Regions from separate parts of the Psychromonas sp. psych-6C06 genome, predicted to be linked through region 2. Evidence: predicted binding sites of a transcription regulator. Region 2 holds the regulator's gene; each other region holds the start of a gene.
The links. The regulator LexA, encoded in region 2, represses DNA repair genes until DNA is damaged. The targets are predictions, from matches to a motif close to TACTGTATNNNNATACAGTA.
Positions count from the first base shown of each region.

Region 1: dinB (DNA polymerase IV) is a predicted target of LexA. The motif match lies at 5,716-5,735, and genes of this name have one in related genera.
Region 3: CW745_RS15235 (DNA topoisomerase III) is a predicted target of LexA. The motif match lies at 2,548-2,567, and genes of this name have one in related genera.

Region 1 covers NZ_PIZM01000001.1:488,186-495,997, reverse strand. The annotation lists gene CW745_RS02240 (fumarylacetoacetate hydrolase family protein) at 1-117, opposite strand, end outside; gene CW745_RS02235 (PilZ domain-containing protein) at 156-446, opposite strand; gene CW745_RS02230 (GGDEF domain-containing protein) at 521-1,543, opposite strand; gene CW745_RS02225 (YjiH family protein) at 1,879-3,234, shown strand; gene CW745_RS02220 (MarC family protein) at 3,245-3,841, shown strand; gene CW745_RS02215 (SDR family oxidoreductase) at 3,849-4,613, opposite strand; gene dinB (DNA polymerase IV) at 4,624-5,709, opposite strand; gene CW745_RS02205 (DUF2750 domain-containing protein) at 5,872-6,231, shown strand; gene CW745_RS02200 (HDOD domain-containing protein) at 6,228-7,682, opposite strand.
Region 2 covers NZ_PIZM01000006.1:79,080-86,891, forward strand. The annotation lists gene gspL (type II secretion system protein GspL) at 1-910, shown strand, start outside; gene CW745_RS08960 (type II secretion system protein M) at 913-1,386, shown strand; gene CW745_RS08965 (type II secretion system protein N) at 1,404-2,156, shown strand; gene CW745_RS08970 (DUF3465 domain-containing protein) at 2,161-2,616, shown strand; gene lexA (transcriptional repressor LexA) at 3,052-3,681, shown strand; gene CW745_RS08980 (SCO family protein) at 3,690-4,331, shown strand; gene CW745_RS08985 (MATE family efflux transporter) at 4,391-5,737, shown strand; gene CW745_RS08990 (GNAT family N-acetyltransferase) at 5,726-6,211, opposite strand; gene metA (homoserine O-succinyltransferase) at 6,352-7,269, shown strand.
Region 3 covers NZ_PIZM01000013.1:43,775-51,586, reverse strand. The annotation lists gene CW745_RS15240 (TIGR00341 family protein) at 1-259, opposite strand, end outside; gene CW745_RS15235 (DNA topoisomerase III) at 604-2,532, opposite strand; gene CW745_RS15230 (hypothetical protein) at 2,666-3,031, shown strand; gene CW745_RS15225 (DnaJ C-terminal domain-containing protein) at 3,047-3,910, opposite strand; gene CW745_RS15220 (YajQ family cyclic di-GMP-binding protein) at 3,917-4,399, opposite strand; gene CW745_RS15215 (2-dehydropantoate 2-reductase) at 4,523-5,422, shown strand; gene CW745_RS15210 (LPP20 family lipoprotein) at 5,400-6,389, opposite strand; gene CW745_RS15205 (hypothetical protein) at 6,386-7,645, opposite strand; gene CW745_RS15200 (penicillin-binding protein activator LpoB) at 7,717-7,812, opposite strand, start outside.

The sequences.
Region 1 (7,812 bases), on a different contig from region 2:
CACCATCTGCTCAGGAATCTCATTATCAAGCTCTACAATATGCTCAACATAATTACGCCCAATACAAACAACCTTTGAAGGATATATACTCTTTTCTTCGATCTGAATTTTATTCATTTTTGTCTCTTCTGAGTTGGTACTTTGATAGGAAAAAATTAATAGATGGCAACAAATTCTAGCGCGACAACAAAACCACTCTCAATAGGCTGTACACGAATAACATCAGCGTCCACATTTAACGCCGGAAAATGGGCATCGGCATCATCAAAGCGTACCGCAATTTCATCGTGTAATTTCAGGGGGTTACTTTCTAGATACAGTGACATCCCTTCGGTATTCACGTCTTTACATTCAACCCATTGATCATGACCATTATGAGTTATCAATACTTTTGAAGTAAAACTCAAACGCTCAAAAGTGCGCCTTTCCTGTTGAGTTAAATGCACAGTTCCTCCTACAAATTAATAAAAAACAATCATAACGCTGTTATCGGCAGGAGTGAATAAAATATGAGTAATAATTACAGCATTGGTAATACTCGGTTTCTTCCTAGCCGCTTAGCTTCATATAAATACTTATCAGCACGAGCAATAAAACTAGTTAATGACTCTTCTTGTTGAAATTCTACAACGCCGAATGAAAGAGTGATATTTTTAATCGTTTGCCCTGAACGCTTATCTTTTAAACTTAACTTTTCAATCATTTTACGTATCGTCTCCGCCATATGGCGAGCAATTCGAAGTTTGCTTTTAGGGACTAAAATTACAAACTCTTCTCCTCCAAAGCGATACGCTGTTGAACCTTCACGCATACAATCATTGAGTTTTCGCCCTACCGCTTTCAAAACTTGATCGCCCAGTAGATGTCCCCATTGATCATTAAACATTTTAAAATGATCAATGTCAGCCAATATTAAACAGAGTCCATCAGCTTTCGAATCTAGAAAAACAGAAATCTCAGAGTCAAAAGCATGCCGATTAAGCAACCCAGTTAATGAGTCATACAACGCTTGTTTTTGACTTTTTTCTAACTGAGCTTTGAGTGAAGCAATCTCTCCTCTTGCACTCTCTAAACTGGCAGAAAAAAATGAAGTCGATCGCTGTATATTTTTAGAATCTCCTTGGAGCTTCTTCAACAGCCCAATCACCTCTTCAACTGACAAGCCATTATCATCGACATTATTAATATCATCAAAAGTTTGTGCAAAAGACTTTTGAAAATCATTAGTATCTTTACACGTATCCGTCAATGACTGCCCTAACTGAATAAGCATTTTATCAATACTATTTCGCATCGCCCAAGTTTCTGATTCCGTTTGATCTGCCACAAACTCACGATATAAAACGTTCGCCTGTGCAGGCGGACAAACTTCACTATTTTCTAAAAGGCTATCGAGTTTTTCATTTAATAGAGGCAATTCATCGGAAACGTAGGTGTACCATAAGGCGTAGTTTAATGGAGTGGTTGGCACTTTATATTTCATCATCAGTGGCACAGCTTTTTTAAGATTTTCCGCTGATCGAATAAGTAAATTACTGCTCATAATATCCCTATTTTTTGTTAGGTTAGGATCTGTTGAATGAAATGGATAACGCTTGTTAACCCTGTTTAATAATTTTTCGCCTATTGATTTGCAATAACTTAACGACATAGTAAAAACGTTGCATGAATAGTCGACAAATTACTGCAACGAATAAACTCTAATAATCAACAGCCATTAACAGCATAGCGCGAATAAAATTGCTTGTTGAAAATTTTTAAACATTCATTGATCTTTGCCAGTTTCCGCCCATTTACAATTTTAAATAAAGTAAGTACCCTGCGCGTTCAAAGAAAAGCCCCTGCTTTTCTCAAAAATTCAATTGCCAAGGTACTCCTGTGCAGAATATAAAAACACACAATTTACAGACAATATTAACTTTTATTGTGCCCTCACTTATCGGCTTAATTTTGTTTATGATGCCAATCAGCTATGAAGGTAACATCACTATCCCAATCGCTATCGTTGCTAAAACATTACAAAGTTTACTAGGTAGCAGTTTACCCCTAATCGTAACAGTAGTTGTCTTATTTACGGCGTTAATGACAACTGCTCACAAAGTTGCTTCCTTCAAGTGGATTAACGACAGCACCTTCTTTAGAGGACTATTTGATGTTTCACCTGTATGGTTTGCTGTTAGGATTATTGGGGCAGTTTTTATTGTATTAACATACTTACAGATTGGCCCAGAAATGATTTACTCGGGTGGCACTGGCGCACTGGTATTAAATGATCTTCTACCAGTATTATTTTGTGTGTTTATCTTCGCAGGATTGCTGCTTCCTCTGTTGCTTAATTTTGGCTTACTGGAATTATTTGGCACCCTACTCACCAAAATAATGCGCCCTATTTTTAACTTACCTGGGCGAAGTGCTATTGATTGCATGGCCTCTTGGTTAGGAGATGGTAGTGTCGGTATTCTTATGACTAGCAAACAGTACGAAGCTAAGTTTTACACACAACGTGAAGCTGCTATTATAGGTACTACTTTTTCAGCGGTGTCTATTACTTTTTCATTAGTTGTTATTTCACAAGTGAAATTAGAACACCTCTTTTTACCCTTTTACCTTGCTGTTTGTATGGCCGGCGTAGTGGCTGCGATTATTGTGCCTAAGTTACCACCGTTATGTTGGAAAAAAGACAACTATATCGACGAAACCCCACGAGTCAAAAATTCAGAAATGACGCCACAAGGCCATAACATTTTTTCATGGGGGCTTGAACAGGCACTATTAAAAGCGTCAAAAAGTCATGGTGTCACACACACTTTAAAAGACGGCTTAAAAAACGTTATTGATATGGTATTTGGTGTCTTACCGGTTGTGATGGCAATGGGAACCATCGCGTTAATCATTGCTGAATACACACCTATTTTTGCTTACTTGGGCTACCCATTTATCCCTATTTTAGAATTACTACAAGTCCCAGAGGCAGCACTTGCATCACAAACTATTGTTGTAGGATTTGCTGATATGTTTATTCCCTCTATTCTTGCTACATCAATAGAATCAGATATGACTCGTTTCATTATTGCCGCGATGTCAGTGACACAATTAATTTATATGAGTGAAGTAGGCGCATTGTTATTGGGTAGTAAAATCCCCGTTAACATCGTTGAATTGTTTGTTATTTTTATTTTACGTACCTTGGTTACCTTGCCGGTTATCTCAGGGTTTGCGCACCTCATTTTTTAAGGAATAAAATATGGATATGTCAGCATACCTGCATGCGATGACAGCATTGTTTGTCATCATCGACCCCATCGGGGCCGCACTTATTTTTAACTCTTTGGTTAATGATGGAGACAAAAAATACCGATATGTGATGGCAAGCAAAGCGATAATCATCAGTGGATTAACCCTAATTCTTTTCGGAAATTATGGTGAAACTTTGTTTTATCATCTCGGTATTAGCATAAACTCATTGCGTATCTCTGGTGGCTTACTGCTGTTCTACACTGCCTTTCAAATGATCACATCTGATGTTAATTTCAGTAATACAGGCGAGCAAAGAGATATATCTGTATTTCCGATGTCGATTCCTTTATTGGCAGGCCCAGGCACATTGACGCTTGCACTGCTACTGTTTTCACAGGAAAGCGACACAGAAGGAACCATCGCGGTATCGGCTGCAATCATATCTACATTATTACTCACTTTTGTACTTATGATCATTTCTAAAAATCTAAAAAAAGTAATAGGCAAAACAGGCGATGAAATTTTAAAACGTTTCCTTGGCGTTGTATTAGCCGCGCTTGCAATTCAGTTTATTTATGATGGCATCAGCAACCTGACTCAATAGATGACGATCATTTTTGGATTTGAAACGCAAGTTTACGGGTAATTGAACGGGGTAATAGCTTTACTATGATTACCCCTATTTTGTTTATTAGCCCAGGAATGGCAATCGCTTTATGCCTATTTTTTAAAGCGAATGAGACTACGGCTTGTTTCTCCATCACACGCATTTTAAATACTAACGAATCAGACATTCCAGCAATCTGAGCGAATTCGGTCTTAGTCGCACCAGGGCATAACGCACTCACTTGTATCTGCCCTTTTAGCTCTTCATGTAGCGCTTCACTAAATGAAAGGACAAAGGCTTTACTGGCATAATAGATTGCTAAATTGGGTCCAGCTTGAAAAGCGGCTGTTGAAGCAACATTAATAATAAACGTATTTTTTTGTTTTTTCAGATAAGGGATAAAGGCATGTGTTAAGCGGGTGAGGCACAGAATGTTTACTTGAACCATATCTCGCTGGCGATCCTCACTCAGTTCAGCAAAAGCTCCTCGAGCGCCAAAACCAGCATTATTGATCAATCCAACAAGCTCGATCTGCTGTAAATCAACAAAATTATTTATACTTTGTGTTGCAGACTCTTCGTTCAAATCCAGTGCAAGAGTGAGACATTTTTGACGTGGAAATTTAAGCGTAATCGCTTTTTGTAACGCACTGAGTTTATCGGTTCGTCTCGCAACGAGAAGTAGGTTATAGCCGAGGCGAGCAAGTTGCCATGCAAACTCCTCTCCGATGCCTGCACTTGATCCTGTGACCAATACCGTATTTTGCATTGAATAACTCCTATTCTAATAGGTTTAATTGTACCGCTTTTTGTTGCTCTTTACGCGGAGCAAGCCCGACAGAAATTCCCATTAAACGAATCGGTTTAACCGGACTTTTGTGCAATAGATGATGTAATAATACCTTAAAAGAAGTGATGGATAACTCTGTCGATTGACGCTCTGTATTTTTAATACTGAAATCAGAAAACTTAATTTTAACGCCCATTTTTACAACCATCTTTTCATCGAGTATTTTTTGCAAGCGCTTTGTTAGCTCTTCAAATAATGGGATTAATTTTTCAGTACATTGTATTTCTCCTGAAATATCATAACTAAAGGTATGTTCTACAGCTAAGGATTTTCTCTCTCTAAAAGGCTGTACTTCACGACGATCGATACCTTGACTAAAGTCTAGCAATGCACCACCTAATTTTCCAAACTCCTTAAGCAACTTTGATTGTGGATATTGCTGTACATCGGCACAATAATATAGACCTTTGTCAGCTAATTTTTGTTGTGCTACTTTTCCAACTCCGGGGATTTTCTTTAATGGTAAGGTTTTAACAAAAGCGCTAATTTTATCGGGAGGAATAACACAGATACCATTAGGTTTGTTTTCATCGGAAGCAATTTTCGCCAGAAATTTTACCGATGCAACGCCTGCTGAAGCAGTAAGTTGTAGCTCTTCAAAAATTGTACGGCAAATATCCTGAGCAATATAGGTTGCAGATCCTTGAAACAGCTTACACTCACTCACATCTAGAAAAGCTTCATCAAGAGAAAGTGGCTCAATTAGATCAGTATACCGTTCGAAAATAGCACGTATCTGTTTCGAAATATCAACATAAACTTGCATCCGTCCCGGAATAATCACTAATTCTGGGCACAGTTGTTTTGCTTTATAGCTCGGCATTGCTGAACGTACACCGAAACGACGTGCTAAATAGTTACAGGTAGAAAGCACGCTCCGACGATCAACCTTGCCACCAATAGCCAACGGGATATCACGATATTCAGGATTATCTCGCATCTCAACAGCCGCATAGAAGCAATCCATGTCGATATGAATTATTTTTCGTTGTGGTTGAACTGTTAAATCGGACACATTAAAGCCTGTATATAAAAACAGCCTTTATTGTCAGTTATTTTTATAATTGATGCAAATATAATAAAATTGCAATGCTAAGCACGAATAAAGCAATAGCTCCTTTGACGCAAATCGGTGTACTATGCGTACATAATCGCTCCCATCATATAAGAGAATATTATGAACATTTCACAAATACTTGAATTATTTTTAAATGACGTAAAACCAACACAGAAACTTTGGGCGCTTCAAGATAGTGCAACACAAGACTGGGTCGTACTTGATTCAATTCAATTTGAAGAAACAGAGGTGATGCCTTTATGGTCAACACAAACGCTTGCCCAGGCACATTGTATTGATGAATGGAAAGACTATACTGCTACAGCTATCACATTGGCAGATTGGTTTGAGTACTGGGTAGATGATCTTTTAGCAGATAATGTGGTGATTGGTTTGAACTGGGCTGAAGAAACAAAGGATGACGTTGAAGTTGACCTTGCTGAACTAACGCAACGTTTAACTGAGATTGAAGCACTTTAACGAGGCGCTATAAAACTTAAACAGATGTTTAAATGTTCAATCAAAAAACAAAATTGTGAGAAGTCATCAGCGCTGATTTTCTCACATTCAGACAAATGCTGACCACTTACAATACCGATAATCTTATTATCCAATTTAACTGGTGCAAGGCATATTGTTCCACCAGCCACTAATTTTGTCAGTTCAATAGTGATATATGTTGACCATTTAGGATCTCTTGGGCTCTCCACAATAATCGCTTTATCCATTTCTAATACATGGCTAATCAGATTAACATTATTACTGATATGTAAACAGCGGTGTAATGTTTGTAAATTACCAGCTTTATCATAGCAACTACGAGCTTCTATTTTTTTCCTGTCTGCACTCAACATCCAAAAGACACAACGATCAAACCCTAAAGTAATTGCACTTTGTTGTAGGGTTAAAGTTAAATAGTCATTAATGTTATGGCTCTGTTTACATAACTGAGTCAAGCTTTTAACCGTCGTAAGTAAGGCCCTCTCTTTGCTTATTTCTAGCAGAAATGTACTAGAGACTGGATTAATAAAGTCACTCGCAACTGGCAAGGGTTTAATATGATGCTCTAATATCGATGCGCCATAAGCACTTAGCAGTTGGATAGCTAGCTCACGAGTTTGCTCAATGCGCTGTTTTAAAAACTTCACCTCAATTTTCATATTGACGCAGATACGCTTTAAAATATTATCAAATATCAGCTTATTTTCTGGAGGCTGAGAAATCGCTTCACTTAATTGATTTGCAAGGCTGATAGTTTGCATCTCGACGGTTCTTGACTCAGGTGAATCTAATGATTTAATTAACAGCTCCCCTAAATTCCATGTTTTAGCGAGGCCAATGCTCAACGCGTTAAAATCAAAAGACAATAATTGTTCACAACGCTGTTGGAATTTTTCAGAGGGTAAACCCGCTTCTTTTATTAGTATATTTGCACACTCATTTGGGGTACTCCAAAATGATGTCTCGCCAATGTTGTACATCATAGCCGCTAAATAGACTTGCTCTTGTGTATCTTCACTGTGATTAGGCACCATCATTTTAGCCAATAGGCCGGCATAAAAAGCATTTGCCATGAGCATCGTTAAACGATGATGGATTTCAGGTGATAAATTTTGACTTGCTAATAACCCCCCTAACACTTTTGATGTCAGGCAGATATTTTTTACTGCACGTATACCTAAAACAATGGCAGCGCGAGAAACGGTATTAACACGGGAAACGGCAATGCGAGGTGTATTGTTTACCACTTTTAACAGGCAAGAGGAAAGCCCTTGATCATGTAAAATCGCTTTACTTAAATAAGGAATAGAGGCCGTATCGTTATCGGAAAATTTATCTAACATGGTAGCCACTGAGGTGATAGCGGGTAACTCATTTTTTGATAAGATACGAACCCATTGTTGCTCGGTTCTTTTAATTTTAGCTACCATCGATTACCTCATATCAGCGCTTAATAAAGCGTAATACCTCAAAGGGAACTTCGCTAATCAACGAAAAATCAATGTTTGATGTTTTGCATAATTTTGCCACTCTCGTTAAAATATCAGCACATTTAATTGC
Region 2 (7,812 bases):
CTTTACTGTCGTTGCTAAACGTACCGATATGGTGCATGTTGCGGTATGTGATAAACAGCGTATGTATAACTGGTTAGGTTGGTTAGCAGATGCACAAATTGTATGTCGACAGTTTATCCCAGAAGGGCTGACGTTGCCTTTTCCTGCAGACAGAAACTGGCAGGCAGTGCAGTTGGACAATTACTGGATTGTTCGTGAGAGCAAAGAGGTTGCATGGAGCTGTGAGCTTTCCATGCTTGATGTGATTTTAGCCAGTAAAATCGAAGAAGATAGTAAGCAGATCATCGAAAGTTATAGTCCCATCTTAGAAGATCACCGTGGTGATTGGATGAATGATTTCCCAACTATGCCAATGGAATTATTAACGTCAGGGACTATTGGTTGTAAAATTAACCTCCTAACTGGTGAATTCAAAGTAAAAAAAGCGGTTAATCAAAATTTATTAAAATGGCGATTACCGGCAATTTTGGCTGCTTTATTCTTTGTAGTTAGTTGCATTAACTTATATATCGAAAGCTATAAAGTAGAAGCACAGGTTGACCTTGTAAAAGGACAAGTCGAAAGTGTTTATAAACTGGCTTTTCCAAACCAAAGTAAACTTGCTTATTCACGCATCAAACGAAAATTAACCACCATGCTTGGTGAAATTAATGAGGGTAATGGATCGGCGCAATTCTTAGAGATGCTTGATGATCTTGCGCCTGTATTTAAAAACAATAAACAGCTCACGCCAAGCACGTTGAAATATGATGCTCAAAAGCAGGAGATGCGAATTCTTGCTGTTGGTGCTAACTTCCAAGCATTTGAAAAGTTTGCAAGCGCATTACCTAAGCCTTATGCAGTGCAACAGGGCGCATTAAACAGCAGTAAAAACCAAGTAAGCGGTTTACTGACAATAAGGAAAGAGTAGCCATGGAACAATTTAAAGCGTGGTGGGAAAGCATTTCGCCAAGAGAACAGCAACTCGCTGTAGCCAGTGCGGTTGTGATAGGCATTGCAGTATTGTATTGGGGTATTTGGACGCCACTATCAAATCAGTTAAGTGAAGCCCAAAAACAATTAACGCGTGCTGAAACAAGACTGGCCTGGACACAAGAAAAAGCAACGCTATTACTCAAGTCCGGTGCAGGTAAAGCGACTAAAAGACGTGGTAACTTGACACAAATTTTAAATAGTAGTGCAAGACAAAACCAGATAACCTTTTCTCGTATCGTCAATAAAAAAGATAAGATTGAAGTGTGGATAAATGAAGTAGAGTTTGATGCTTTTTTAGCATGGCTGACCAAGCTGAGTAATCAACATGGTGTTGCCGTCTTAAATGCAGATTTAGCAAAAACCGATCGTACCGGTTATGTCAAAGTTAACCGCCTGTTACTTGGCTATTAATAGGTGAGAGAACCATTATGAAATTAAAAATTAGTTTAGCGTTTGTAGCGCTTTATCTTATCTCGTTAGTGCTTACTGCACCGGCAAGTATGATAACGCGGTTTATTCCTGCTGATGCAGGTATTCAAGTCGGTTATGTTTCTGGGTCAATCTGGAACGGAAAACTGTCACAGGTTGATTATCGTAATCAATTTCAATTGCAAAGAGTTACTTGGCAATTTGATTGGTTGGCACTGCTGACCTTAAAGCTCAAAGCAGATATTAAATTTAATAATGGCCGTAAAATATTGAATGGGACAGGAGCTGTGGCCTATGGCTTTTCAGGTTTGACTTTATCCGACGTTAATGTGGATATGAAAGCAACTGAAATTATTCCTTATTTAAAACTACCTGTGCCTGTGACACCATCTGGTAAATTTACGCTAGTAATTGAAAATGCGACACAGGATTTACCCTACTGTAGCGAGTTAGATGGCTATTTAGTGTGGCATGAAGCCAGAGTAAAAAGCCCAATGGGTAATATTGATTTCGCTACTCCAAGTGTAGACTTAAGTTGTTCAGAGGGGAATTTGGTAGCTTCTTTAAAGCAACATTCAGAGCAACTTACCACTAATGCCAATATTTTATTACTAGAGGGTGGTGCGTATCAGCTTCAGGGTAATATTATTGGACGTGAAAAACTTGACCCATCAATTTTACAAGCTCTTTCATGGCTTGGGCCGAAAGATGAATCGGGTGCTACTGCGCTTAATTTCAAAGGACGATTATAGTTCAATGAATCGTAATGCTTATCTTGCTTTCTTGGTTGTCATATTATCTGGTTGTTTTAACAATGAAAGTCAGCAACTGAGTCATCTCTATGATGATGGTAACGATCAAGCGGAAGCACTTTTAAAAGGTGCTGAACATATCGAATTTTTATATAAACAACAACGTGGTGGTGTATTAGTCACCAGCGTTGGGCGCATTACAAAGATATTGGATAATCAACAAACGCCATATGTTTCGCAACGTATACTTATTCGCCTCAGTTCTGGTCGAAAGATACTGATTCAGCATAACCTCAACGAAGCTCCAGCAGTAAATAATTTAGCGATAGGTGAAATGATCACTTTTAGTGGAATTTATAACTGGAATAGCCAAGGCGGTATGATCAATGCCACACATCAAATAGCTGATCTTCCCCAGCGCTCTGGTTGGTTAAAATATCAAGACATTACTTACCAATAGGTTTATTAACCTTAATTCTGACTAATGGAAGCGTTATCGTTTTTTGAGCCAGAGAATGATGATTTTTAATATACAGCGCCGTTATAGCAAACGAAATAAATCGCTGATCTATTTTACTGGTTAAAATATCTCATCTCTTCGTGAGCTTTCTCAAATGTAATAACCATTTACCCTTTCGGCTAAGTTATTTTCCAGCGCAAAATTTGGCTTACATGCTCCTTTCGATTGGTATTAGCTTTGCGTAATTCAAGGTGAATAATCGTCACAATAACGGGTTATTGGTAGATGATTTAACGCCAAAATTCGCGCAAATAACAATATCGTAACGTTTTGCTTATCCATAAATGAGGTTTATTACTCAGATCGCTAGAATATTACTCTGTATAGATATACACTGTGTATGTTTACAGTCAATAATTGATAGCGGGGTAAGTAATGAAAGATTTAACTAAACGCCAAGGTGAAGTATTAGATGTGATTAAAGATTGCATCAATAAAACGGGCATGCCTCCAACGCGCGTTGAGCTGGCAAAAATTCTTGGATTTCGAAGTGCCAATGCAGCAGAAGAGCACTTAAAAGCTTTGGCCCGTAAAGGCGCAATTGAAATTTTATCGGGTACCTCACGTGGTATTCGTATTGTTGAAGAGCATAAAAGCAATGTTATCCCCATTGAAGAGGGATTGCCTTTAGTGGGCATGGTTGCTGCTGGTGAGCCAATTTTGGCTGCTGAGCATGTAGAGTCTCATTATGATGTTGATCCTGCTCTATTTCACCCCGCTGCTGACTTTTTATTACGCGTGCAAGGCGAGAGTATGAAAGATATCGGTATTATGGATGGTGATTTGCTCGCGGTGCATAAAACCAAAGATATTAATAACGGACAAGTTGTTGTTGCCCGAGTTGAAGACGATGTGACCGTGAAGCGTTTTTACCGCGAAGGCAGTCAAGTGACATTAAAAGCGGAAAATGTTAAATTCTCTCCTATTAAAGTAGATCTTGAACATCAAGTTTTTGATATCGAAGGGATCGCCGTGGGTGTGATTCGTACCGCTGATTGGATGTAGGAAAAATAATGAAAAAAGGTTGGGTAATTGGTTTGCTTGTGGTCGCCACAGCACTGCTGGGGTTTATACTATTTAATTCAGTAAAAAATATTTCCGATAACCCTTCCTTGGTATTACAGAAAGAGGGTAAGCGGTTACCCGATTTCAAATTTGAAATGGCTAATAAACAGACATTTACCAACCAAAATTTACAAGAACATTGGACACTTTTTTTCATTGGCTATACCTTCTGCCCTGATATCTGTCCAACTACTTTATCTGATTTAGATCGTGTCTACCCTGAATTAAGCAAGCCCCCATACGAGAATGTACAAATTGTTTTCGTTTCTGTTGATCCTAATCGAGATAAAGCCAATAACCTTGCTGAATACGTGAATTATTTTAATCCTGCCTTTATTGGCACCACTAGTACCCATGAAAAACTGTTCCCATTTTCACAGGATCTCGGGCTTATTTATAGCATCGTTGAAGAGGGCGATAATAAAGATGATTACTATCTAGTCGATCATAGCGCTTCCCTGGTACTAGTAAATCCCCAGGGCGAGCATCAAGCAACCTTTAAAGCGGTATTGAATGAAGATGGTATTCCTCATGTGGATATGGACTTGATGGTAGAAGATATCCACAAAATCATCGAGCTAAATCGATAGCGACTAAACGAACGGTCGATTTTTATTAATCGGCCATTACCTACTTTGTAAGCGTTATCATGTTAAAAAGTGCCTTTCTAAATTTCAGTAATCATCAAAAAATTTTCGCCATTGCTTTACCAATGATGCTCTCTAATATTAGTGTGCCTTTGCTAGGGCTAGTTGATACTGCAGTGATAGGTCACCTACCTGAGTCCTATTATCTCGCGGGTGTTGCGGTGGGGTCGATGGTAGTGACATTAACCTTCTGGATTTTAGTCTTTTTACGTATGTCGACTACTGGACTTGTGGCACAAGCGGTAGGGGCGAAAGATCATCTACAGGTATTACGCCTGTTAATGCAATCCATGTTTATTGCTTTGCTACTTGCGCTTACCATTCTGATGTTGCAAAGCCTCATTTCTGGTATCGCTTTTCATTTTGTACAAGGGAGTGAAAAGGTTCTATTTTATGCACAACAATATTTTGATATACGTATCTGGAGTGCGCCAGCAGCCCTATTGAATATGGTGCTACTAGGTTGGCTATTAGGCATGCAAAACGCCAAAGCACCGATGTTACTGTTGATCGTAACCAATAGCGTTAATATTCTCTTAGATATTGTATTCGTAGTATTTTTTGAGTGGGGTGTAGCAGGTGTTGCATGGGCCTCATTGTGTGCTGATTATATTGCCCTTACCTGTGGTCTTTGGATTGTCTACCGACTTGCTCGGCCCTTTTATAAAAAAGGCGATTTTACTCGCCTAAAAAAAGAAGCGATTCGCATTGAAGCACTTGCCCCTTTTATTCTTCTAAATCGTGATATTTTTATTCGTACTTTATGTTTGCAGGTAACTTATACCTTTATGACAATGCAGGGTTTAAAATTGGGTGATGATATAGTATCAGCTAATTCAGTATTGATGCACTTTTTGCTTATTATCTCTTTCTCTATGGACGGGTTAGCCTATGCAGTAGAAGCGTTAGTAGGTAAAAATATTGGTAGACGTTGCTTGGATAAATTAAAAGAGAGTATCTATTTGACTCTCTTTTGGGCGTTTATTTTTAGCCTATTACAGCTATTAGGTTTTTATCTTTTTGGTGTTTGGATAATTGAACAGATCACCTCCATTAAAGCAGTGCAGCTCGAAGCGATCAATTACCTCCCATGGTTAATATTGATTCCGCTTACTTCGATGTTGGGGTTTGTTTTTGATGGCGTATTTATTGGTATGGCACGTGGTACTGAGATGCGTAACAGTATGTTGTTTTCATTGCTGGTGGTGTATTTTCCTGCTTGGTTTCTGTTTGCAGAAACAGGCAATCATGCGCTTTGGATCGCGATGAATGCCTTCATGTTGGCACGTGGCCTGAGCTTATGGTGGATCTTTAGAAAATTAGAGCGTAAGCAACAGTTAATCCTTTAAAGATTTACTCCAAAATAGAGCACTACCATGTGTCGGATCTAGCTGATAATCAGAATACCCCTGTTTAATATAGGCATTTTTAGCGATCTCATTGCCAGAAAGCACCTCAAGCGTTATTTTACAATAATCACGTTGCTTAGCTATTTTCTCAATTTCAGTGAACAATAGGGTCGTTAACCCTAAACCTCTAAACTCCTTAAATACTGCAACATCATGGATATTAAACAGTGGCTTACAAGCAAATGTTGAGAATCCTTCAATGGCCGTTAGTAGTGCGGCTGGTTGCTTATCTTTAAATACCAACAAAATAACCACATCGCTACGTTTTAATAATGTACTCACTAAGTTCTGCTTGGCGAAATCAGATAGATCTTCAGCGCCTCCCATCGGATCACATGCGTAATGTGACATAAGAGTTAAGTACGCATTTGCATGCGCTTCATTGGTTAAATCGGCTTCAACAATAGTAAACATTTCAGGTCCTTATATTCATTTGGAGCTTTGATACTATCATCAATCATCAATTGGGGTTAGATAATAAATGTGTGTTCACTTGAAAATGATGTTAGACTTCTAGATGGCTAAATTAAAGTTATTAATCTATGGAGTTGCTAATGCCTATTCGTATCCCTGATGATCTACCTGCTTCTGGTATTTTAAAATCTGAAAATATCTTTACCATTTCTGAATCGCGTGCAAGCCATCAAAATATTCGCCCACTTCGTGTTTTAATTTTAAATTTAATGCCAAAAAAAATTGAAACTGAAACGCAATTAATGCGCTTGTTATCTAATACTCCCTTGCAAGTTGATATTGAATTGGTTCGAGTAGATGCACGTGCTTCTCGTAACACGCCACAGGAACACCTTGATAAGTTTTATGGTGATTTTGACCGTGTTAAAGACCAAAAGTGGGATGGCTTTATCATCACAGGCGCACCATTAGGTAAAATTCCTTTTGAAGATGTTTACTATTGGGATAAATTTAAAGAGATTGTTGATTGGTCTCACCACAACGTCACCTCAACACTTTTCCTATGCTGGGCAGCACAGGCCGCGCTTAATCACCTTTTTGATATCAAAAAAGAGACGCGTAAAAAGAAACTTTCTGGTATTTATAAGCATACAACCTATAACCATCACCACCCTTTAGTTCGAGGTTTTGATGATCAGTTTTGGGCGCCACTGTCTCGTTTTGCAGAGTTTAATGCCAAGGCGATCAAAGCCAATAGCGACCTGACTATTTTTGCTGCCGAAGCGGAAGCAGGGGTATATTTAGCCGCTAGCCCCGATTGCCGTCAGGTATTTATTTCTGGTCACCCTGAGTATGATGCAAATACTTTAAATAATGAGTATCTCCGTGATCTTGATGAAGGGCTAAAACCTGAGTTACCAGCTAATTATTATCCAGAAGATGATGAGAACCAAATTCCGCGTGCTAAATGGCGTAGTCACGGTAACTTATTGTATAGTAACTGGTTAAATTATTGTGTTTATCAGGTCACGCCATACGACCTTAATGAGCTAAAATAAAAACTGTGATATAGCTTAAAAAGCGTTTTTAAAACTACCTTTTTTTATTGGCATTAATTAGCTTACATTCTACACTTATTAGTAATTCAATGAGTGAGAGGAGATTAAAAATAGTACCTAGCACAGCAATCAATGAATGGCCTTTTAGGCAACTGACAACTCACGAAGTTCGACATAATAGATGCAACTTCACCTCGCTTTAATTGCGAATATTGTCAGAAGATTTTTTTGTTGAGAATCTAAAATAAAGAGGAGGAGCATTATTACTTCTTATCAGTTTTTAGTAAGGCATACACCCACTTTGAAGTTATCTAGGTAACTTATTTGTCCAACGGGACACTCGGGAAAAGCCTTTTTTGTTTTATCAGTTAGCTAAGTGAGTAACAGTTAAAATAAAATGCTGGTTGTCGATTCAATCATTACATGGAGGAATAATTATCAGTACTTCATATCAGTTTTTAGAGAAGCGTAATAAATTTCTGGGGATTGTTTTTTTAAACAGCTCAACGCCTTAATAGGCTTTTTAGTTATGCTTCTTTACTA
Region 3 (7,812 bases), on a different contig from region 2:
TACAAAAACCTCTGCGAGCATAAATAGCACCTTCATAGGGTAATATTGCTAATATCCAGTCACCTTTAATAGCGGCTTCAATCACATCCGGAGCATGTCGGTCACTGACATATGCGTAAACACGACTTTGTGAAGGGAATTCAGCTGGAGATTTCGTATCCCATGCTTTGAGCAATATTTGATCGACAAATAGTGGTAATAAGCGTTCACTTATTTGCTCTTTAGCTTGTTCATCAAACAATAAAAAACTATCCGACATATATTAATCCCATAAATAACAGCACATGTAGTATGTTGACTAAGAGTCAATATAGCAATCGAAGAAGTCATCTTATAAAAATAACTTAAACTCGGAGTAAGCAAACCGATACAGCACTGCTATTTTCCCACATTGCTGCGTTAAATCGGCTTACAATAGTCAGCTATTGCAACGCTGATTTACCTTGAACTACCGAAAACTATCAGCACTGTATGGCATGAACCGTTAAGTGGTTAATATAGATGACAATTTCGTCTTCATTATTCGAGTTTAGGTTAAATAACAACCAATACAAAGTAAACTTATCATGTAAGCTGATGTTCAGAATGGAATGTTTTATTGAATTACGCTCTTTGCTTTTTTCTTGATCCTCTTTTATTGATCGTCGTTTTTTTACGATAACTTTTTTTGAATGGGTTACTGGTCATGGGCAAATCTTTTAATGCTTGAGGTCCATCAGTTATCGCTTGATCAATCACTTTGGATAATTGCTGTTGTAATGGTAATACAAAACCATTGTAGCTTTGCTTCTTGTCGCTGATTGCATTAAGTTGCATCTCCCACTGTGCGGTCATATCAGGGAGCGTTAAGGTTTCAGGCAAACTTTGGATCAGTTTATTACCAACGTCAGTGGCGATAATCACCTTTCCTGTTCGTTTTAAAAACTGCCTTTTAAACAGTAACTCAATAATACCGGCACGCGTCGCCTCGGTACCTAAACCATCGGTCTCTTTGAGCACCGATTTTAAGCTTGCATCTTTTACAAATCGCGCAATATTACTCATAGCAGATAATAATGTCGCATCGGTAAAATGCGCAGGAGGTTGGGTATTTTTTTCCACAACTTCCCCTTTTGCACAATGAAGTTTTTGACCTTTGTTCAAAGTGGGTAGGTACGTATCTTTCTCTTGTTTATCTAACAATGCTTTCCAGCCATCACTTACTCTGCTTTTAGCTTTCGCAATAAATATGCCACCGTTTATTTCAATCTCAGCAACACATTCTGCATAACGATAATCAGGGTAGAATTGCATTAAATACTGTTTGGCAATCAGTTGATAGATATTCCGTGATTGTGTGTCCAATGTCGCAAGCGCTTTATGGCTATCAGTAGGAATAATCGCATGGTGTGCATCAACCTTTTTATCATTCCACGCTCGACCTTTAATGGCTAAATCAGCCCCTTCACTAGCCAGTTTTAGTTTAGGTTCATTATGAGCAATCGCCTTAGTAACCAAGTTTGCTTGACGATGGTGATTACGTGGTAAATAACGTGAATCTGAGCGAGGATAGGTAATCAATTTATGACGCTCATATAATGCTTGGCAACTGTCTAACACTTGCTGCGCGCTATAGTGGTATCGCTTTGCTGCATCTATCTGTAGGGCAGACAAATTATAGGGTAATGGCGCAACTTGATTTTTATTTTTGGCTACAAATGAAGAAACAGTCCCTTGTTGTCCTGATATTCTAGCGGCCACATTTTCAGCAAGCCCTTTAATTACTACTCGTCCCTCTTCATCTTGATACTTTAGACACGCTTCACTGGGTTTCCACTTTGCTGTAAAAGATTCATTTTGCTCGCTACTTAAGTGCGCTAATACCTCATAAAATGGTTTACTAACAAAAGAGGCAATCTGTTCATCGCGGCGTACGACTAATCCTAATAAAGGTGTCTGCACACGCCCAACTGAAATCACCCCTTTGTATCCACATTTTTGTGCTTGTAGTGTATAAACGCGTGTTAAATTCAGCCCATATAACCAATCAGCACGTGTTCTTGCTAGCGCAGAAGTAGACAAAGCGACAAAGTCTTGATTCGAGCGTAACTGTTGTAATGAACGTTTTACGGCATTGATAGTTAGGTCACTGACTAAACAACGTTGTGTTTGTTGAAGCTTGTTGCCCTTAACACCACTAAAATGGATCACTTCATCAACCAGTAATTGCCCTTCTCTATCGGGATCACCAACATGAACAAGCTGATCAGCTTGTTTAATGAGTTTCTTTAAAACAGCAAGTTGTTTGCTGGTACGTGGCGTTGATTTTAACTTCCATTTTTCAGGTATGATTGGCAAGTGTTCAAACTGCCATTTTTTATAGATAGGATCGTATTCTTCAGGATCAACTTGAGTCAAAAGATGACCAATGCACCAGCTAACAATATCGCCATTGCCTAAATGAATACACCCTTCTGCTTTACGATGGGGTTTGGGCAATGCATCCGCGATCGCGCGCGCAAGACTTGGCTTTTCGGCAATATATAATATCATGTAACACAAACTCTTAACTGTTTTTTTACACAGTAGTTAAAGTTAACAGATAGTTCAAGTAAAATAGTGAATATTTGAACTGTTGAACCATTTCAATGACTAATATGAATATTTGCTCACAAGGATAAAGACAATGAAACGACTCATCATCGCCTGTACACTATTTAGCCTAACAGCACTGACTCATGCCGAAGATACGTCAGAGATTGATTGGGATGCAGCAAAAGAGTCGACTCAAAAAGCCTTTGAAGATATTTGGAGTGCAAGTAAAGAAAGCTCTGAAACATGGTGGGAAAAAGGCTCAAAAAAATCACAACAGCTCTGGGAATCAAGTAAAGAAAAAAGTAGTGAATTATGGCAGCAAGGTAAAGAAAATAGTCAGGATGTTTGGGAAGATATTGAATCAGGGAGTCAAGATGCTTGGTCAGAAGGCTCGGGAAAGATTCAAAATTTATTAGACAAGGAACAAGATCCCATCAAGCCAGGTGATGAGATCTAACAGATTGATAATCAGCTAAGACAGGTTCGCTAATTGCTCTAACAATGCTCGTTGCTGATCTGAAAGTGATGTCGGGGTCGGAATCACAACCTCATAAATAAGATCACCAACCGCATCGCCTTTCATCGCTTTGATTCCTTTTCCTTTGATACGGAATTTTCTTCCCGCTTGCGTTCCTTCAGGAATTTTAATATTAATAAAGCCCGCAAAGGTCGGTACTTTTAAACTTCCACCTAACGCAGCCGTTGTATAAGGAGTATCAATGTCGCAATACAGATCACGTCCTTCACGTTTAAAGGTATCATGTTCTGCAAGGCTTACCTCGACTAATAGATCGCCATGAGGGCCACCTAGTGTCCCCGGATTACCTTTACCATTGACACGTACGCGCTGTCCTTTATCAATACCCGCCGGAATAGTAACTTTTAAAAGCACAGGGTTGTTAGGGAGTTTTATCTCCTGCACACATCCTTCAACAGCTTCTTCTAAGGTAATCTCTACCGTTGCGATAATATCAGAACCTTTTTCTGGCTGTGGTCGATATTGCTGTTGTTGGCGCTGGCCAAACATACCACCAAACATATCGTCGAAGCCACCGCCCGCTTGACCAAATCCACCATGACCGAAACCGCCCTGTCGCCCATGACCATTTTCATCAAAAGCGCTGTGTCCAAAATCATCGTATTGTTGACGTTTTTCTTCATCACCTAATATTTCATAGGCAGCTTTCACTTCACGGAAGTTATTTTCAGCTACCGGATTATCAGGGTTACGATCCGGATGGTACTTCATGGCCAATTTTTTATAGGCTTTTTTTATCTCTTTATCCGACGCACTTTTGCTTACGCCAAGTACTTCGTAACAATCTCGTTTTGACATGTTGCTTTAATCTCGAAAATTATTAAATTGGAACGGTTGGCCAAGTTCAGCCCCGCGAATTAAGGCCATTACAGCTTGCAAATCGTCACGTTTTTTACCCGTCACACGTAGCTCTTCACCCTGAATTTGAGTTTGAACTTTCATTTTATTGTCTTTAATTAACTTAACAATTTTTTTCGCCATCGGTTGATCAATTCCCTCTTTAAACTTGACAGTTTGAGACCATGATTGACCACTATGGTTGGCTTTATCTGTTTCCATTGAGCTCGCGTCAATACCACGTTTAATAACATGGACACGAAGAATATCAAGTAATTGACGTAATTGTTTATCATGCTCAGATGATAGTTTTGCCACTCCTTTTTCAAAACTAAAGCTTGCTTTTACACCACGAAAATCGAAGCGTGTTTTTAATTCGCGATTGGCATTATCAACGGCATTTTGTAATTCCGCTACATCTACTTCAGAAACGACATCAAATGAAGGCATTTTATTCTCCTGTTAATAAATTCAAAATATGCGCTAAGTTACCAGAATTTCTCACTTGGGGCTATGTTATGATGCGCTTAACATTAAATATATGAAAGCAATATAACTAGTAGGTTAAGGTAAATGTACAGTAATATGACATGGCAGATAATTGGAGATGGTGCAATCGGTTGTTTATGGGCAGCTAACTTGCTCAATTGTGGTCAGCAGGTACACCTTGTTTCCAGAAAAAATAATATTCCACAACGTATTAACTACACTAACCTGCAAGGTGAAGAACAGTGTTATCCTTGTTCTATTTCACAATGTTTAAGCGATACAAGTAGTCCCCTCATAGTTTGCGTGAAAGCGCCTCAAGTATTACAAGCGCTCAAGCAATACCGAAGTCAGATTAGTGAGCAGCAAGTGATCATTTTAATGCACAATGGCATGGGCTGCGCAGAACAAGTCGCGCAATTATTACCCCAAAACCCAATTATTTGCGCCACCACCGCAAATGCTAGTTTACTCTCTGCACCATTCAACATTGTACAAACAGGCTTGGGCGTTACCTACTTCGGTCCTTTTAATTGCGCCTCTCGCAATTTTGCATCTCTTTTAGCGACATTGAACCAAGCACTTGGTAACTGTCATTGGTGCGAGGACATTGAGAAAAAATTATGGTTAAAATTACTGATTAATATTGCTATTAACCCGCTTAGTGCAATTTTTCAAATAAGCAATGGCGAGTTGTCAAAAGCGGTATTTCAGGATCAAATAAAACAACTGATCAAAGAAGCAATGCAGGTACTTAAAAGATTAGATTTAAAATTTGATGAACAGTTATTATTAAGCACCATTAATGGCGTTATCGATGCCACCAGCAACAACTACTCTTCAATGAATAGAGACATCTTTTACAAGCGCCCTACTGAAATTGAGTATATTAATGGTTACTTATTAAAAAAAGCGCAACAACTCAACATTGAAACGCCTTTAATAAGAAAGCTATATAATGAAATTATAGCGTTGGAGAGTCACTAACCAGTTGCTTTAAATATTCGCTAATATTGGCATTAATATTATCTTGAAGCCTTAGGTTAAGAAGATCTGCTTGTTTTGCAGAAACTTTTACCGGCCAGCGTTTACGACTAATCACCTGTCCGTTCTCAGAAATGGAAAGCTCATAACTGCCACGAAGCCAATACCATCCTTTTATTAAGGTAGGCTCTGTGATGTCAACGTCGGCACTGACGACAATATTTGCCTTATCAACCACATTGACGCCGAGCTGTGATAGTCCTGATTGTAGTGTTTTGCTGTGCCTATCGTTATCACTATCTACAGCAACTTGCATTGATGCAAGTTTCTGAGCAATGAGGCGTTCTATTTTTTTACTGGAAATATCTGTGGGTACGCCAGAAACACCGACTTGCTTTAATTGTAGATTAGCCATTTGTCGAGCCATCTGTTCATCACGTGCAGCACGTAATGCATTAAGCGATGAGATACTGTTTGGCGCAATATTAACGCTGTAATTAATAAACTCAGCAGTTGAGTTATCAAGTGCAATAATCGATTCATTTAAACTCATCGCAGCAGTACGTTTTCCAAGCACTGCCAATGCATAATACTCACCCGATGGACTTAACCAACTATTTTTAATTTTAACGCCACTTAATGCTTGATCCGTTTCTGTTTGTATATTGCGCTGCAGTGATGTCGAACTTTCAGCAGTAACACCCAATGCACTTTGCGCTTTTGTTGCTTCCGTGAGTGTATTCGTTTCTGCACGAACGGTAACGTAAAATATTTCAGCTAAATTAGCCGTGGCATTTTTACCTGCTCTATCCCTTTTCGAAGCTTGTCCCACTGCCGTTAAATAGTCACTATCAGGATAAATTGAAGAAGCGTTATCTATCCATTGTGGGCGTTTCTCTTCCGAGGTTGAAGCGCAACTAGCAATAAAAAATACAGTTATAAATGACAATAAAACGCGGGTGCTACTCATAAAGACCTCGATGTTTGTTGATAATGAAAAATAGGGGCTTCTAAACTTGATATTAATAACAGATTACGAGAGTTTTTTTGTAAGGTGATTTGCTCAGGCGTGCTGTTATTTTTATTGACGATAATTTGATTGTCCGGGGTTTCTATATAAGCAAACTGTACCGACGCTGGAAGCATGTTCCAACTCCGTAAATCTGCAACTTCAGTGAGTACCGTCACTAAATTCACTAAAGCGCCAAGCAAAGAATCTTGTTTATCCGCTTCCTTAACCAGCTCGTATTTCGCCACTGCTCGTGTTGTTGTTAAGAGCAATATTGAAGGGTATTCTTTCGCTAAATCCTCACGTACAGAGACTTCCAAGTTTTCAACCAACTCGCTACTTATTTGTTGAGTTGCATCTGTTAGTTTGGTTCGTGAAACTCTGTATCGACTTTGCGGGTAAGCAGGGACTGAAATACGTATTAACTGATCATCATTTCCACTTGGAACAATCACCGTTTTTTCGATTTTACTACTCACTACACCATCGAAATAAATTGCAAACACTTTGTTATTACTATTTTGAAGTGGTTTTTCAAAACCACTGTATAGCTTATTGTAACTCAGATATTGGCCATCCCTATCGACGGCGAAACTCATGCGTAGAAGCGCTTGTTGCAATCCTACTGGCACCGACAAATTTCGTGCCTTTATGATCGATTCGCTATTCTTATAACTAATCAGTGCATTTGATTGTTCATCAAGGAGTTCATAAATAATGCCCGAAAGAAGATGCGTATTAGCGAATTGACCAACAAGCGACTTTTTCTTAGCTAATTTTTTCATTGCAATATCGGCCTGCAACATTTCAACACGTGCGCCATCAATATCGTCATTAAATAGATAACTTAAGGCCAATACGTTATGCACCATCACTCTATCGGTTGGGTATCCGCTATAGCTACGTAATGTTTCATTAACTGTTCCGGCAGCTGCGTTTTCACTGATAGAGGTTGCTTCTAGTACTGCCATCTCTTTTTTTGCTTGAGTCAATGTTTCAATTGCAGTAGGGAAATCTCCCACTAAAAATTGTAAAAAGCCTGTATTGAGGTGGAATTGCGCATAGTCTCGCTCATTAGGTGAACTAGATTGAAGCTGATTAAGAATAGTTTGTGGGTTATTTTGATAGAGTTGATTTGCTAATTTATTAGTCTCACGCTGATGTCCAGCACAGGCGGCCAACATGGAGATCATGAAGATTATCACTATTTTTTGCATAGGGCTTCGCTATAAAAGGCTATAAAAAATCTTACGGGCAATACCTAACATGCCCGTAAGTTTGCTGTAGTTTATTCGCGTAACTTGCTATTTTTAACTAGCTTTTTAATTTTTTTCTGGCCTACCCATACTTTACGGTTATCCTTGATACTTACTAACTCAAGGTT